4 regions of the Promicromonospora sp. NPDC052451 genome follow, and region 1 is predicted to be linked to each of the others. Evidence: riboswitches for the same ligand, from Rfam matches in the RefSeq annotation. Region 1 holds a riboswitch; each other region holds the start of a gene.
The links. A riboswitch is a leader RNA that binds a small molecule or an ion and turns the genes downstream of it on or off. The one in region 1 is predicted to bind S-adenosylmethionine.
Positions count from the first base shown of each region.

Region 2: linked by a shared signal. The riboswitch ahead of ACIG47_RS01270 (methylenetetrahydrofolate reductase) and the one ahead of metE (5-methyltetrahydropteroyltriglutamate--homocysteine S-methyltransferase) in region 1 are both predicted to bind S-adenosylmethionine.
Region 3: linked by a shared signal. The riboswitch ahead of ACIG47_RS18405 (LLM class flavin-dependent oxidoreductase) and the one ahead of metE (5-methyltetrahydropteroyltriglutamate--homocysteine S-methyltransferase) in region 1 are both predicted to bind S-adenosylmethionine.
Region 4: linked by a shared signal. The riboswitch ahead of ACIG47_RS02340 (aminotransferase class V-fold PLP-dependent enzyme) and the one ahead of metE (5-methyltetrahydropteroyltriglutamate--homocysteine S-methyltransferase) in region 1 are both predicted to bind S-adenosylmethionine.

Region 1 is NZ_JBIUAP010000020.1:65,634-69,487, forward strand. It holds gene ACIG47_RS25080 (LysR family transcriptional regulator) at 1-704, opposite strand, end outside; gene ACIG47_RS25085 (type 1 glutamine amidotransferase domain-containing protein) at 782-1,486, opposite strand; SAM riboswitch class I at 1,728-1,831, shown strand; gene metE (5-methyltetrahydropteroyltriglutamate--homocysteine S-methyltransferase) at 1,840-3,854, shown strand, end outside.
Region 2 is NZ_JBIUAP010000001.1:292,747-296,600, reverse strand. It holds gene ACIG47_RS01280 (N-acetylmuramoyl-L-alanine amidase) at 1-984, opposite strand, end outside; gene ACIG47_RS01275 (Hsp20/alpha crystallin family protein) at 1,172-1,627, opposite strand; gene ACIG47_RS01270 (methylenetetrahydrofolate reductase) at 1,798-2,742, opposite strand; SAM riboswitch class I at 2,747-2,852, opposite strand; gene ACIG47_RS01265 (carbohydrate ABC transporter permease) at 2,946-3,854, opposite strand, start outside.
Region 3 is NZ_JBIUAP010000010.1:154,298-158,151, forward strand. It holds gene ACIG47_RS18400 (GH92 family glycosyl hydrolase) at 1-1,389, shown strand, start outside; SAM riboswitch class IV at 1,637-1,747, shown strand; gene ACIG47_RS18405 (LLM class flavin-dependent oxidoreductase) at 2,159-3,319, shown strand; gene ACIG47_RS18410 (rhodanese-like domain-containing protein) at 3,371-3,766, shown strand; gene ACIG47_RS18415 (O-acetylhomoserine aminocarboxypropyltransferase/cysteine synthase family protein) at 3,763-3,854, shown strand, end outside.
Region 4 is NZ_JBIUAP010000001.1:541,571-545,424, forward strand. It holds gene ACIG47_RS02325 (glycoside hydrolase family 3 N-terminal domain-containing protein) at 1-69, shown strand, start outside; gene ACIG47_RS02330 (O-succinylhomoserine sulfhydrylase) at 233-1,498, opposite strand; gene ACIG47_RS02335 (rhodanese-like domain-containing protein) at 1,495-1,959, opposite strand; SAM riboswitch class IV at 2,205-2,318, shown strand; gene ACIG47_RS02340 (aminotransferase class V-fold PLP-dependent enzyme) at 2,350-3,774, shown strand; gene ACIG47_RS02345 (hypothetical protein) at 3,784-3,854, opposite strand, start outside.

The DNA of each region.
Region 1 (3,854 bases):
GCGGCCACCGCGGCGAGCACGGCCCGCAGGTCGGGCACGACGAGCGACGTCGCGTTCGGTGGCCGGCGACCGAACTCGCTGCGCCAGTACCGCCGCACGATCGGAAGGTCCTCCGCGTAGGCGACCAGCGGCAGGTGTGCCAGGGCCGACACCGGGTCCGCGGCGAGCCGCACCTGGTCCACGGTGTGGGCGAGCGACGCCGGCCCGACGAGCAGGAACTCCTCGTCCACCAGCGGCATCGCCCGGACCGCCGCGTCCCGGGGCCGCACCGAGGAGACGACCAGGTCCAGGCGCCCCTCGGCCAGAGCGGCCAGCAGGTCGTCGCCCAGGCCGAGCGTCGCCCGGACCTGGAGCCCGCGGGCGACGAGCGGCGCGAGGGCGGGGAGCACCCGCTCGGACATCAGCTCGGCCGCCCCGCCGATCCGGACGAGACCGCCGATGCCCGGCCCCTGGTCCCCGGTACCGAGCGCGGACCGCAGCCCGTCCACGTGCACACCCACCCGGGCGGCGAGCGCCACGGCCCGCTCGGTGGGCCGGGCACCGCGGCCGGAGCGCACGAAGAGGGGGCCGCCGAGCCGTTCCTCCAGCCGGGCGACCTGGCCGGAGACGGCGGGCTGACTCACGCCCAGCCGCTCGGCCGCCGCCGACAGCGACCCGGTGCGGTAGACCTCCAGGAAGGTGGCCAGCAGGTCGAGTCCCGGCATCCGCACCACCTCCGCCGCTGACGTCCGGCGTACGCCGGACGGGACCGGTCCCGTCTCGACCACAGGCTAGCCGCCGGTCAGCGTTCCGCGAGGGCGGCGAGGACCGCCTCGGCCGTGGCGGCGCTGGACTGCGGGTTCTGGCCGGTCACCAGGTTGCCGTCGCGCACGACGGTGCTCGACCAGGGCGCCCCGGTCCGCACCAGCGCGCCACGCTCGCGCAGGCGCGACTCCACGAGGTAGGGCGCACCGTCGCCGAGGCCGCCCTGCCGCTCCTCCTCGTCGGTGAACGCGGTGAGCTTCCGCCCGGCCCACGCGAAGGTGCCGTCCGGGGTCTGCGCGCTGAGCAGCGCGGCGACGCCGTGGCACAGCGCGGCGACGACCGCGCCGCGCTGGTCCGCGGTGCGCAGCAGGCGCCCGAGGCCGGCGTCGTAGGCCAGGTCGGCCATGGGGGCGTGGCCGCCGGGGACGTAGATCGCGTCGTAGTCGGCGGCGTGCACGTCCGCGAGCACGAGCGGGTGCGCGAGCCGGTCGGCGATGGCGTCGAGGTAGGCGCGGTGCCGGGCGGCGTCGGACGGGCCGACGCCGCCGCGCTCGTCAAGGCTGATCGCGTCGACGGTGGGTCGGACACCGCCGGGCGTGGCGATGTCGACGTGTGCGCCGGCGGCCGTCAGCACGCGGTGCGACGCCGCGACCTCCTCGGCCCAGTAGCCCGTGGGGTGGGCGGTGCCGTCGGCCAGACGCAGGGTGCTCGCGGCGGACAGGACCATCAGGATCTTCGGCATGGGTGGGTGACCTTCTGTGCGGGTGCGCCGGCGGTCGCGCCGGCGTACGGACGAGAACGTCAGCGTCCGCCGCAGCCGGCCCGTCCGGCACATCGCCGCCATCAGGTTCCTGATGGCGGCCGGCTTGCCGGGACCGCCGCCGTGCGCTAGGCGGCCGCGACGCGATGACCAGCACGAACGCCGCCGTCTTGAAGCGTGGACGGTTTTCCGACCACATCCCGGTCATGCTTACGATCCAGGTCAATCATCCAGAGCGGTCGAGAGTCCTGGCTCCACGACACCGCAGCAACCTACCTCCGAGGCGCCCATCTCGGGGCAAGGTGCTAACGCCAGGTCCGATGGAGCTGATACGCATGGCAGTCAAGAACCCGCACTTCCCGAACGCCACCGTCCTGGGCTACCCGCGCATCGGCCGACGCCGCGAGCTCAAGCGCGCGGTCGAGTCCTTCTGGGCCGGCCGCACCACCGCGGACGACCTGGAGGCCACCACGCACGACCTGCGGCTGGCCACCGTGCGGCACCTCGCCGACCTGGGCCTGGGCGCCGACGGCGCCGCCGTCCCCGGCTCGTTCTCCTCCTACGACCAGGTGCTCGACGTCGTCGCCCTGCTGGGCGCGGTCCCCGAGCGGTTCGCGGGGCTCACCACGCCCGAGGGCCGCCTCCCGCTGGACGCCTACTTCACCGTGGCGCGCGGCGCGGGGGACGCGGCGCCGCTCGAGATGACCAAGTGGTTCGACACGAACTACCACTACCTGGTGCCCGAGATCGGCCCGGACACCCCGATCGGGTTCGTCGACGACCGCGTGGTGCGCGAGTTCACCGAGGCGGCGCACCCGGCCGACGGCGGACCCGCGGTCGTCACCCGGCCCGTGCTCGTGGGGCCGGTGACCTTCCTCCTGCTCAGCAAGCCGGCCGACGGCGCCCCCGAGGGCTTCCGCCCGCTGGACCGGCTGGACGACGTCGTGGCCGCCTACGCCGGCGTGCTGCGCGCGCTGGCCGCGGCGGGGGCGCCCTGGGTGCAGCTCGACGAGCCGGCCCTGGTCACGGACCTGCTGGGCGTGCCCTTCGACGAGGTGGCCGACGCCGTGCGCCGCGCCTACGCCCGCCTGGCCACGGACCTCTCCCCCGCGCCGGCGGCGGACGGTGCCGCCGAGCGACCCGCGATCCTGGTCACGGCGCCCTACGGCGACCTGCGTTCCGAGGCGGGCGACGGTCTGGCGCTGCTGGCCGGCACCGACGTCGAGGCCGTCGCGATCGACCTGGTCCGCGGCGCGGTGCCCACGGGCCCGGTGCCCGGGCTGGAGACGAAGACCCTGGTCGCGGGCGTGATCGACGGGCACAACATCTGGCGTGCCGACCTCGGCGCCCGCCTGGCCGTCCTGGAGGGTCTGACGGCGCCGGGCACGGGTCCGGGCGCGGGCGCCCTGGCCGTGGGCACCTCCACGTCGCTGCTGCACGTGCCGCACGACGTCGCGGACGAGCCCCGGCTGGACGCCGGCCTGGCGTCGTGGCTCGCGTTCGCCGACCAGAAGGTCGCCGAGGTCGCGACCCTGGCGACGGCGCTGACCGACGGACGCGCGGCCGTGGCCGACCAGCTCGCCGCCTCCACGGCCGCGGTGCGCACCCGCGCGGCGGCGCCCGGCGTCGTCGTCCCCGCGGTGCGGGAGCGGGCCGCCGCGCTGAGCGCGGCCGACGTCGAGCGCGCACCGTACGCGGAGCGCGCGGAGGCCCAGCAGGCCGCCCTCGGCCTGCCGCCGCTGCCGACCACCACCATCGGCTCGTTCCCGCAGACGGCCGAGATCCGCACCACGCGCGCCGCGTGGGTGCGCGGCGAGCTGTCCGACGCCGACTACACGGCCGCGATGCGCGCCGAGATCGCGAGCACGGTCGCGCTCCAGGAGGAGCTGGGGCTGGACGTGCTGGTGCACGGCGAGCCCGAGCGCAACGACATGGTGCAGTACTTCGCCGAGCAGCTCGACGGCTTCGCGACCACGGTGCACGGCTGGGTGCAGTCCTACGGTTCGCGCTGCGTGCGGCCGCCGATCCTGTGGGGCGACGTGTCCCGGCCCGCGCCGCTGACGGTCGAGTGGACGGCGTACGCGGCCTCGCTCACCGACAAGCCGGTCAAGGGCATGCTCACGGGACCGGTCACGATCCTGGCCTGGTCCTTCGTGCGCGACGACCTGCCGCTGGGCGACACCGCCGACCAGGTCGCGCTCGCCCTGCGCGACGAGGTGACCGACCTGGAGGCGGCGGGCATCGGCGTCGTGCAGGTGGACGAGCCCGCGCTGCGCGAGCTGCTGCCGCTGCGCACGGCCGCACACCCTGCGTATCTCGACTGGTCGGTGCGCTCGTTCCGGCTGGCGAC
Region 2 (3,854 bases), on a different contig from region 1:
CCGGTAGGAGCCGTTCGACGGGATGGTCGCCGAGAACGTCGCGAGGTCGCTCACCTCGGCCGGCGTCGCATAGCGGTAGTCGGCGCCGTACCGCTCGCCCGAGAACGAGGACGTGAGCCACGAGGAGCCCGCGGAGAAGCCCGCGGACGTGTTGTCGACGATCACGGACCAGCTCGTGCCGGACAGCGCCGCGGCCACCTCGGAACGGAGCTGCGGCAGCATCGAGTAGAGGACGTCCCCCGGGCAGGCCGTGGCCGTGTAGTCCCGGTGCCCGTAGATCTGGGTGGGCGCGATCCCGTACTGGTCGCAGATGTACGCGCACAGCTCCACCAGTCGACTCCAGAGCTGCGCGGGCGGCGTCGCGCTGGTGTAGGTGCCCTGGTTCTCGATGCCGATCGCCTGACTGTTCTGGCCGGGGGCGTGCGCACCCACCACCATGCCGCTGCCGTTCTGCAGCCGGGACAGCGAGCCGTGCCGGCCCTCCATCACGTACCCGCCGCGGCTCACCGTGAGGTGCTGCCCGGTGTCCACCCAGCCGTTGGCGAAGTGCCACTGCTGGATGTCCCGCGCGATCTGGTACCCGGCGGCCTGCGAGTAGTCGGTGACGTTGGCCGATGCGGTGTGGTGGATCAGGATCTTGTTCGGGTTGGTCGAGACGGTGTCGATGGTGCCCCGGGCCGCCGCCGCGCCCCAGGTGGCGCAGCTCGCGATGGTCGGCGCGGCGACCTCGACACCCGCCAGTGCTCCTGCGGGCGCGTCGGCCGGGGCGTCGGGGTCGGGCGCCAGGGACGGCGGGGCGTCGCCGGACCGGACGGCCGCCGCCCCGCCGGACAGGGGCGCCGCGGCGGCCGGGGCGGCTGCGGCCACGGTCGCGCCCGCGGCGCCGATGCCGAGCACGACGGCGCCGCGCAGCAGGTCACGCCGGTCGAGTGCGGCGTGGTCGTGGTCATGGTGATCGGTGGAGCTGGGGACGTGGTCGTGCACGGGTTGCCTCCACGGGTCGGTCGCGCTGGAACGTGCCGATTTCATCCGTAGTATCGGCCGACCGCACAGCTCCCCGATACATCACATCCGGTACATCAGCGCACGCTATAGGCCGCGCGCCGACCGGGCGCCGGGAGCACGCCGGTGTGGAGGGGACCGGCGTGTCCCGGCGCCCGGGTCGGGGCTCTCAGGACTCGATCGTCTGGTGGCTCTCGGACGAACCCTGGCCGATGGGCGTCGAGCCCGCCGCGTGCGCCACCTCGATCTTGCGGGGCTTCGCGTCCTCGCTCACGGGGATCGTCAGGGAGAGCACGCCGTCGGCGTACGAGGCCGAGATCCTGTCGAGCGCGAGACCGCGGCCGACCGTGAGCTGCCGGGCGAACGTGCCCGTGGACCGCTCGCGCACCAGCCACTGCGCGTCGGCGTCGGACCGCTGGGTGCGTTCGGCCCGCACGGTGAGGGTGCGGTCCTCGACCGAGACGTCGATGGTGCCGGGGTCGACGCCGGGCAGATCCATCGACAGGACGTAGTGGTCACCCGTGCGGAAGAGGTCCATCGGCATGGCGCCGGACTGTCGGGCGTTGCTCGCGAACGAGCTGAACAGCCGGTCCATCTCCTGGAACGGGTCCCAGTAGGTAGCCATCGCGCACCACCTCCTACGACGATGCGGCCCTGGCCCTTCCAGGGCCGCGCGATCGGCGACGGCCTGGACCGCCGCCTGGCTACAGCCCAATTCTGGCACTCTCACCCCGAGAGTGCCAAGCCCTGTCCGGTCGTGTCGCGGCGACCGGAACGGCGGGTCGCACGGCGCCCTCAGGCGGCAGCGCGGCCCGTCAGTCCGACGCGGTCCAGCAGGTCCAGGGCCGGGCGGTGCTTGTTGAAGGTGTACACGTGCAGGCCCGGCGCCCCGGCGTCGAGCACCTCGCGCGCGAGCGCCGCCGAGTAGCGCACGCCGTGCTCGTGCTGGGCCTCGGCATCGACGGAGCCGTCCGGTGCCGTGAGCCGGTCGAGGTCCCGCAGCAGGCCCGACGGCGCGGCCACGCCCGTGAGCTCCTCGACGCGGCGCAGCCGGCGCGCCTCCGTGGTGGGCAGCAGACCGGCCAGGATCGGGATGGTGACGCCGGCCGCGCGGGCCGCGTCGACGAACCCGGTGTAGGAGTCGGCGCGGTAGAAGAACTGGGTGATCGCGAAGCTCGCACCCGCCTCCTGCTTCTCCAGGAGCCGCCGCACCTCCTGCTCGCGCGTGGTGCCCGCACCCGGGTTGCCGTCCGGGAACGTCGCCACGGCGATCGCGAGCGGGCGGGCGGCCGAGCGCAGCGCGGCGCTGGCGTCCGCGGCGCAGCGGCGCTCGTCGACCTGGCGCAGCAGCCGGACCAGGTCGACGCTGGACCGCACGCCGTCCGACGGCGGCACCCAGTCGGGCTCGTCGCGCGGCGGGTCGCCGCGCAGGGCCAGGAACGAGCGGACCCCGGCCTCGAGGAACTCCTCGATCACCTCGGAGACGTCCTCCCGGGACGCGCCCACGCAGGTCAGGTGGGCCACCGGCAGCACAGGCGTACCCCGCAGCAGCGTGGCGAGCACCTCGCGCGACGTCGCCCGGTCGCCCCCGCCCGCACCGTACGTGACGGACACGAAGTCCGGCCGCGCGCCCACCAGCCGCTCGGCCGTCTCCCAGAAGTTCGGGGCCGCTTCCGGCCGGCGCGGCGGCATCAGCTCGAACGAGACGGTGGGGCGGTGCGTGGGTACCTCGGCGACCATGGCTGCTCCATCGAACCTGGCGTGAGCACCTTGCCTCCCTCGCACCGCGGCGGGTCGGCAGGTTGCTGCGGTGTCAGGGAGCCAGGACTCTCGACCGCTCTGGATGGGGTTCGCTACCATGCTAAGCGGTCGTCCAGCAATGGGACAGAATTCGTCCGACGGGCGAGACGGCCCGGTCCACCCCGCGTGGACCGGGCCGCCCGCTACTTCACGGAACCGGCCACCAGGCCGCCCACCAGGCGCTTCTCGATGATCATGAACAGGATCACCACGGGCACGATCGCCACGACGGAGACGCCGAACACGTAGTGCCACGACGTCTCGTACTGACCCACGAACTTGGTCAGCGCCACGGACAGCGGCTGGTTGCCCGCCGTGGTGAGCAGCACGAGCGAGGCCGCGAACTCGTTCCAGGACGCGACGAACGTGAACACCACGGCCGTCACGATCCCCGGCCAGACGAGCGGCAGGTTGATCCTGGTCAGCACGGCGAAGGTGCCCGCGCCGTCGAGCTGCGCCGCCTCGTCCACCTCCTTCGGGATGCCCGCGAAGAAGCTGTGCATGATCCAGACGGCGAACGACAGGTTGAACGCCGCGTTCACCAGGATCATGGCGGCCCAGGTGTCGAGGATCCCCCACGTGATGAACTGCCGGAACAGGCCCGACGTCAGCACCGCGGGCTGCACCATCTGGGTCACGATCACGAGGAACAGGAACACGAGCCGCCCGGGGAAGCGGAACCGCGCCGTGTAGTAGGACGCGGGCAGTGCCACCGCGAGCACCAGCAGCGTGGCGCACAACGAGATCACCAGGGTGGAGATCAGGTTCTGCAGCAGCGGCGTCTCGGGCGTCGACCACATCGTGGCGTAGTTCTCCCAGTGCCACTCCGTGGGGAAGTAGGTCGGGTCGACCGACCGGATCTCCGCCTTGGTCTTCACCGAGCCGAAGAACATGATGAGGTACGGCAGCAGGAACACCGTCAGCACCACGAGCCCGGCCAGCATCCGCAGCAGCAACGACCCGAGCGGCACCTGGTCGGCGGTGTACTTGCGCACCCGCCGCCCTCCGGACGGCGGCGGGGTGGCCGCACGCCGTGTCGTGGCCGTCTCCGT
Region 3 (3,854 bases), on a different contig from region 1:
ACCGCCCTGCCGACCCTGCCGGGGGTGGGCCGCAAGGGCCAGGCCTTCGCGCTCACCCGCGGCTGGGTGCCCCGGGACGTGGACGAGTCGGTCTCCTGGGGGCTGGAGGGCTACATCAACGACGCGGGCCTGGCGCGGATGGCACGGGCGCTCGCGGACGCCCCCGGCACCCCGGACGAGCGCCGCCGCGCGCTGCGCGACGAGGCCGCCTACCTGCACCAGAGCTCCCTGGGGTACGTGCACCTGTTCGACCCGGACACGGGCTTCTTCCGGGGCCGCGGCCGGGACGGGGCGTTCGCGCCGGGCCCGTTCGACCCCGACGAGTGGGGCGGCGACTACACCGAGTCCGACGCCTGGAACTTCCTGTTCCACCCGGTGCACGACGGCCCGGGACTGGCGGCCCTGCACGGCGGCCCCGCCGGGCTGGAGGCTCTGCTGGAGCGCTTCTTCGCCACGCCGGAGCGGGCGGACAAGCCCGGCTCCTACGGGTCGGTGATCCACGAGATGGTCGAGGCGCGTGACGTGCGGCTGGGCCAGCTCGGCCAGTCCAACCAGGTCTCCCACCACATCCCGTACGTGTGGCTCTTCGCTGGCCGCCCGGACCGCACCCAGGAGACCGTGCGGGAGATCCTGGCGCGGCTGTGGACGGGCAGCGAGATCGGCCAGGGCTACCACGGCGACGAGGACAACGGGGAGATGTCGGCCTGGTACGTCCTGTCCGCCCTGGGGCTGTACCCGCTGGAGATCGGCTCGTCGCGCTGGGCCGTGGGCTCGCCGCTCTTCGAGCGGGCGGTGGTGCACCGGCCCGACGGCGACCTCGTGGTCGAGGCACCGGGCGCGGCCGGCCGCTGGTACGTGGCCGGCCTGGACCTGTCCGACGGCGCAGGTACGACCCGGGAGGTCACCGCGCCGTCGGTGGAGCACGCCGACCTGACCGGGGGAGCGACGCTGCGGTTCAGCCTGTCCGGGACGCCGGCCCGCTGGGGTGCGCAGGTGGCGCCGGCGGCCGCCGACCGGCCCTGGGAGCGCGCCGAGGGCGGGTGGTCGTCCGCCGGCCGCCCGCTCCCGGGGCTGACCGACGGGGACCTCACGACGGCCGTCGACGTGGCGGGGACGCTCGTGTGGCAGCCGTCCGGGGACCTGCCCCAGGGTGCTGTGCTGCGGGGGTACACGGTGACGTCCGGGCCCGGGGACGCGGGGGCGCCGCCGTCGGGCTGGCGTCTGGTGGCCGAGGACGGGCGCGTGCTGGACGAGCGCTCGGGGGAGCGGTGGCGGTGGCCGGGCCAGCTGCGCCCGTTCGTGCTCGACGAGCCCGTGCCGCTGACGGGACTCCGGCTGGAACCGGCCGACGGCGGCCTGGTCACCCAGATCGAGCTGCTGACGAGCTGACGCTCCGGGGGCGGCGGAGGCGGGCGCAAAAGTGCGCTTCTACCCAGTCATCAGGCCCGGAAACCCATCGGTTTCCGGGCCTGATGACTGGGTAGAAGCGCACTCTGCGTGGCGTGGGCGCATCGGGGAGGTCCCGGCATGTGAGATCCGGGAAAGGATCGTTGACTTCTATGGGTTCCATTCGTATCTTCTAGGCATCGAGATCTACCGTACTTATCCGACCGGAAAGGTATAGAAAATCTCGACAGGTCATGAGTTCCGACGCGAAGCCCCGGCTGGTCGGACGGCAACCCCCCGCGCGGGTGGGTGCCCCGGGTGAGGACCAGGTCCACCGCCGCCGGCGGTGACAACACGCGTCGCTCGCCGATGGGCGAGCAGGTGAGGAGAACGACGATGACCCGGAGCGCTGCCCCCGCCGTCCACGTGTCCCTGCCGTCCCGGAACGTCTGCACGCGGGCTGGTGCCGCCCCGCACGAGGGCATGTGTTGCCGCTGTTCCTGTCGCTGAACCCGACAGTGACGGCCTGATCGCGACGTCCCTGTCGCGACAGTGCCCGACGTGCTGACCGGCCGCCACCGGTCCGCCGCCCGCTCTCGGCGCCGAATGCCGAGCCCCGGCCGCACCAGGCCCTCACGTTCCTGACCGGACGTCTCACTCCTGCCTCCCGGCAGCCACGCTCCCGGGCGACCCCAGGCACCGTCGTGCACCTGGCACGACGGCGGGGGCCTGCCCGGGTGCCGCCGCGCCGCAGCCCGAACGGAGCCCCGCCGTGCCGTACCCGCCGCAGCCCACGTCCCTGTCCACCGCCCTCTCGCCCCGTCCCGTCGTGCTCGGCGTGGACCTCACCTCCGCCGGCGCCCGCCCCGGTGCGCACCGGGCACGTGGCCCGGTCGCGCCGCGCCCGTTCGACGGCGAGCGGTTCCTGCACCTGGTGCGGACCGCCGACCGCGGCCTGCTCGACTTCGTCAGCCTCGACGAGGGCTTCCTGCTCCACCCGGGGCGCAGCCAGGTCACCGGCCGCCTCGACACGGCCGTCGCCGCGGCCCGCGCCGCGCGGGTCACCGACGGCATCGGCCTGATCGCCGCCGTCGACACGGTGCACGTGGAGGCGGCCCACGCCGCCGTCGCCCTGAGCAGCATCGACCGCGCCAGCGGCGGCCGGGCCGGCTGGCAGGCCGTACGCCAGGTCACGCTCCCCGAGCCCGACGAGGCCTGGGCCACGCGGGTCGAGCTCGGCATCCAGGCCGTGACCCAGGTGTGGACCGGCCGTCCCGGCAGCGGGGCGGGAGCGGTCGAGCTCGACGCCGAGGGCCGGTTCCGCGTGGACCACGACGGCATCCGGTTCGCCGTCCGCGGCCGTCCCGCCGACGGCGGCACCCCGCCGCCCCGGACGCCCCCGCCCGTCGTGGTGCGCGTGCGCTCCGAGGCGAGCGCGGCGCTGGCCGGCCGCACCGCCGACGTCGCCCGGATCGCGGTGACGGACGCCGGGCACGCGGTGCGGCTGCGCCGCCTCGTGCGCGACTCGGCCCTGTCCGCCGGACGCGACCCCGAGGACGTGCGGGTGCTCGCCGAGGTGTACGTCGTGCTCTCCACGGAGCGGGCCGGAGCCCGCGCGCGGCTGGAGCTCGTGGAGGCGCTGGAGGGCACCGCCCCCATGGGCGACGGGCTCGTGGTCGCCGACACCCCGGACGAGCTGGCCACCCTGATCGCCGACTGGGCGACGGTCGGCGCCGTCGACGGGTTCCTGCTGCGGCCCTCCTCGCTCAGCTCGGACCTCGACACCATCACCGACCACCTGGTGCCCGCGCTCCAGCACGCGGGCCTGTTCCGCACCGAGCGGACCGGGACGACACTGCGCGGCGCGCTCCGGCTGCCCGACGCGGCGACGGTCGCCCGCGAGCTGCGCACCGGGCGGCTGCTGAGCGCCTGAGCACCGTACGAACTGCCCACCGCACCGTACGAACGACCTGAGGAGACCACCATGACCACGTCCGAGCCGACCACGTCCGCGTCGATCGAGAAGGCCACACCCGAGCTCCAGGCCCCCGACGCCGCGGGCGCCAAGGTTGCCCGCGGCGCCCTGCTGATCGACGTCCGCTCGGCCGCCGGCCGGGCGTCGGCGGGCGAGATCCCGGGGGCGACGCTCGCGGACCGGAACAACCTCGACGCCCTGTTCGGTCCGTCGGACAACCCGGCCATCACCCTCGACACGCCCGTCGTGATCGTGTGCGGCTCGGTGGACGGATCCGGCCCGGTCGCCGAGGCGCTGGCCGCGCGCGGCTACACCGACGTCTCGCACGTCGACGGCGGCTTTCCCGCCTGGAAGAAGGCGGGCCTGCCCGCGACCGACGCCGCCGAACCGAGCGCGGCACCATGACGGGCTTCGCCACCCGGCAGGTGCACGCCCGCAGCACCGGGCGGGACGACGCGGGGCACGCCACCGGCACGTCCGGTACGGCACCGTC
Region 4 (3,854 bases), on a different contig from region 1:
GTCGCCCGGCTGGAAGGGCGTGCCGGCCTCGCCCTGAGCATCCTGGGCGAGGCGGAGGGCGGACGCTGACGGAAGCATGCCTGGGTCTCCGACAGGGGCCGGCGCAGGACGGTCGGCGGAGGGCGGCCGGGGCAGGACCCGCCAGGTGAAGGTGCCCCGCGGGGGTGGGTTGCTCTGGGTAGACAATGTCTACGCGGAGCAACCCACACCCGCGGGCCATGTCCTCTCAGGGTCAGCCCGCCGAGGCGAGCGCCTGCTCCACGTCCTCGACCAGGTCGCGGGGGTCCTCCAGGCCGACCGAGAGGCGCACCGTCGTCTCCGTGATGCCGACGGCGGCCCGGCCGGGCGCGCCCAGCTTGCGGTGGGTGGTGGTCGCGGGGTGGGTGATCAGGGACTTCGCGTCGCCCAGGTTGTTCGAGATGTCGATCACCCGGAGCGCGTCGAGGAACGCGAACGTGTGCTTCTTCGCGCTCTCGGCGTCGACGCCCTCGGGGACGGCCAGGTCGAACGTGACCACGGTGCCGCCCCCGCTCATCTGGGCGCGCGCGAGCTCGGCCTGCGGGTGCGAGTCGAGGAACGGGTACCGGACCGCGCCCACCCCGGGCAGCTCCTCCAGGGCGTTCGCGACGGTGAGCGCGCCCGCGCCCTGCGCCGCGACGCGTACCGGCAGCGTCTCCAGGCCCTTGAGCAGGGTCCACGCGTTGAACGGCGACAGCGACGGCCCCGTGTTGCGGATGAAGGTCTGCACGGGGCCGGTCACGTACTCGGTCGAGCCGAGGATCGCGCCGCCGAGCACGCGGCCCTGGCCGTCGATGTGCTTGGTGGCCGAGTACACGACCACGTCGGCGCCCAGCTCCAGCGGCTTCTGCAGCAGCGGGGTGGCGAAGACGTTGTCGAGCACCACGGTCGCCCCGGCCGCGTGGGCCAGGTCCACGACGGCGCGCACGTCCACGATGTCCTGCATCGGGTTGGAGGGCGTCTCGAAGAACACCACGTCCGCCGGTGTGGAGAGGGCCTCCTCCCACTGGGACAGCACGTGCCCGTCGACGTAGTCGGTGTGCACCCCCCACTTCTTGAGGATCTCCTCGAAGATCACCACGGTGGACCCGAACAGGGCCCGGGCGGCCACGATCCGCGAGCCGGACCCCACGAGCGCGGCCAGCGACGTGAACACCGCGGACATGCCCGTCGCGGTCGCGTAGCAGGCCTCGGCGCCCTCCAGCAGGCGCAGGCGCTCCTCGAACGTGTGCACCGTCGGGTTCCCGTAGCGGGAGTAGACGAACCGGTCCAGGTCGCCCTTGAACGCGGCCTCGGCGTCGGCCGCCGAGTCGTACACGTAGCCCTGCGTGAGGAACAGTGCCTCGCTGGTCTCCTGGAACTCGCTGCGCTGGTGCCCGCCGCGCACGGCGAGCGTCTGCGGCCGGACGGTGGGCGGCAGCGGCTTGCGGCCGGACCCGCCCGGGCTCGCGTCGTGCGGGAAAGCGCCCGTGACGGTCACGCGTCGCCCTCCGACGCCGGGCCCTGCGACCAGGGCAGCCCGGCGACCTTCCAGCCTCGCTGGTCGCGGACGCCGTCGGCCCCGGGCGCGCCCTCGAACCCGTCCAGCACGTTGTACGACGGCGTGATGCCCGACGCCGTCGCGAGCCGCGCCGCGCCGATCGAGCGCTGACCCGACCGGCAGAGGAAGACCACGGGGCCGTGCGTCACGCCGGCGGCCTTGAGCTCCTCCAGGAACGCGGGGTTGGGCCGTCCGCCGGCCCGCACCCACTCGCTGAACACGGGCCGCCTGCCGAGCGACGACGTGTCCGGCACGCCGATGGTGCGCCACTCGCCGTCGGTGCGGACGTCCACCAGCGTGGCGTCCGGGTCGTCCGCGAGCAGGTCCCAGGCCTGCTGGGGCGTGAGGTCGCCGGCGTAGCCGTCGGCGGGCCGGGCTCCGGGGTGTGCGGGATCGCTCATGGTGCTCCTCCATCGGTCGTGGCGGTAGCACCCTCGTCCGTCCGCGCCGCGAGGCGGGAACGCTGGGTTGCTGCGGCGTCGTCGTGCCACGTCACTCGGCCGCTCGGGATGGTCGTGGCCAACCCTACGACATCTGTCCGGTGGGTGGAACGGCGTCTCGCACGCTGGGCGTGCGCTCGGATGTTGGGACCAGCATCTGAGACATCCGTTGACAGTCCCTTGACCCGCGACACAGGATGACGCCAGGTCATGAGTGCCAGCGCCAAGCCCCGGCTCGCTGGCCGGCAACCCTCCTCCGCGGTGGGGTGCCCCGGGTGACGACCTGGCCGTGCGCAGCCCGCGTGCGGCAAGCGCGGGGGCACGTCCCCCAGGACCTTGCTGGAGGATGCCATGTCCGCACCCACCCTCACCCGTCGTCCCGCTGCCCCGGTGGCGGACGTCGCGCCGCTCCGGCCCGTCGTCGGCGGCGCCACGCTCGTGCCGCTCGTGGACGGTACCCAGGTCGCCTATGCGAACCTCGACGTCGCCGCGTCCGCCCCGGCGCTGCAGGCCGTCGCCGACCGCGTCACCCAGGTGCTCCCCCTGTACGCCAGCGTGCACCGCGGCGCCGGCTACCTCTCGCAGGTGAGCACGGCGCTGTACGAGACCGCCCGCCGCACGATCGGCGCGTTCGTCGGCGCCCGCGAGGACGACCTGACGATCATCACCCGCAACACCACCGACTCCCTGAACCTCCTCGCCGGCTGCGTCCCCGCCCAGCCCGACGGCGAGCCGGGCCGTGTGCTGGTGCTCGACGTCGAGCACCACGCCAACCTGCTGCCCTGGCAGCGGTCCACGGGTGCGACCGTGCTGACCGGCGGCGCGACCGTCGCCGAGACCCTGGCGCAGATCCGCGAGGAGCTCGCCGACGCCGCCTCGGACCGGCCGTTCGCGCTGCTCGCCCTCACCGGCGCCTCCAACGTGACGGGGGAGTCGCTCCCGGTCGACCAGATCGTGGCCGTCGCGCACGAGTACGGCGCGCGCGTGGTGCTCGACGGCGCCCAGCTCGTGCCGCACCGCCGCATCTCCCTGGAGTCGACCGGTGTCGACTACCTCGCGTTCTCCGGTCACAAGACGTACGCGCCGTTCGGTGCGGGCGCCCTGGTGGGCCGTCGCGACTGGCTCGACGCCGGTACGCCGTACCTCGCGGGCGGCGGTGCCGTCCGGCGTGTCCGGGTCGGTGGCACGGACTGGCACGAGGGTCCCGCCCGCCACGAGGCCGGCTCGCCCAACGTGATCGGCGCGGTGGCCCTGGCCGCGGCGTGCGAGGAGCTCGCGGCGCTCGACCCTGCCGAGGTGGTCGCGCACGAGACGGCGCTGCGGGAACGGCTGGTGGCCGGCCTCGAGGCGATCGACCGCGTCGAGGTGGTGCGGGTGTGGGCGGACGCCGTGGACCCGGTGGGCGTGGTGACCTTCACCGTGTCCGGGTACGACCCGGGCCTCGTCGCCGCCTACCTCTCCGCGGAGCACGGCATCGGCGTGCGGGACGGCAGGTTCTGCGCGCACCCTCTGCTCGGCCGCCTCGGCTTCGACGCCGGGGCCGTGCGTGCCTCGGTCGGCGTCGGCACCGCGGGCGAGGAGGTGGAACGCCTGGTCGCCGCCGTGGCCCGGCTCGTCGCCGAGGGCCCGCAGGCCGGGTACGACGTCGTCGACGGCCTCTGGGTGGTCACCGACGACCCGCGCCCGGTCCCGGAGGGATCCGGTCTCGCGGGCCTGCTGGCGACGGCCGCCCTGGGCTTCGACGAGGCCTTCGGCTGCCTTCCCGACGAGGACTAGCCCCGACCGCTACAGCGCCAGGGCCACGCAGATGCCGCCCAGCGTCAGGTCGAGACCGATGCACCAGAGCGCGAGGGACC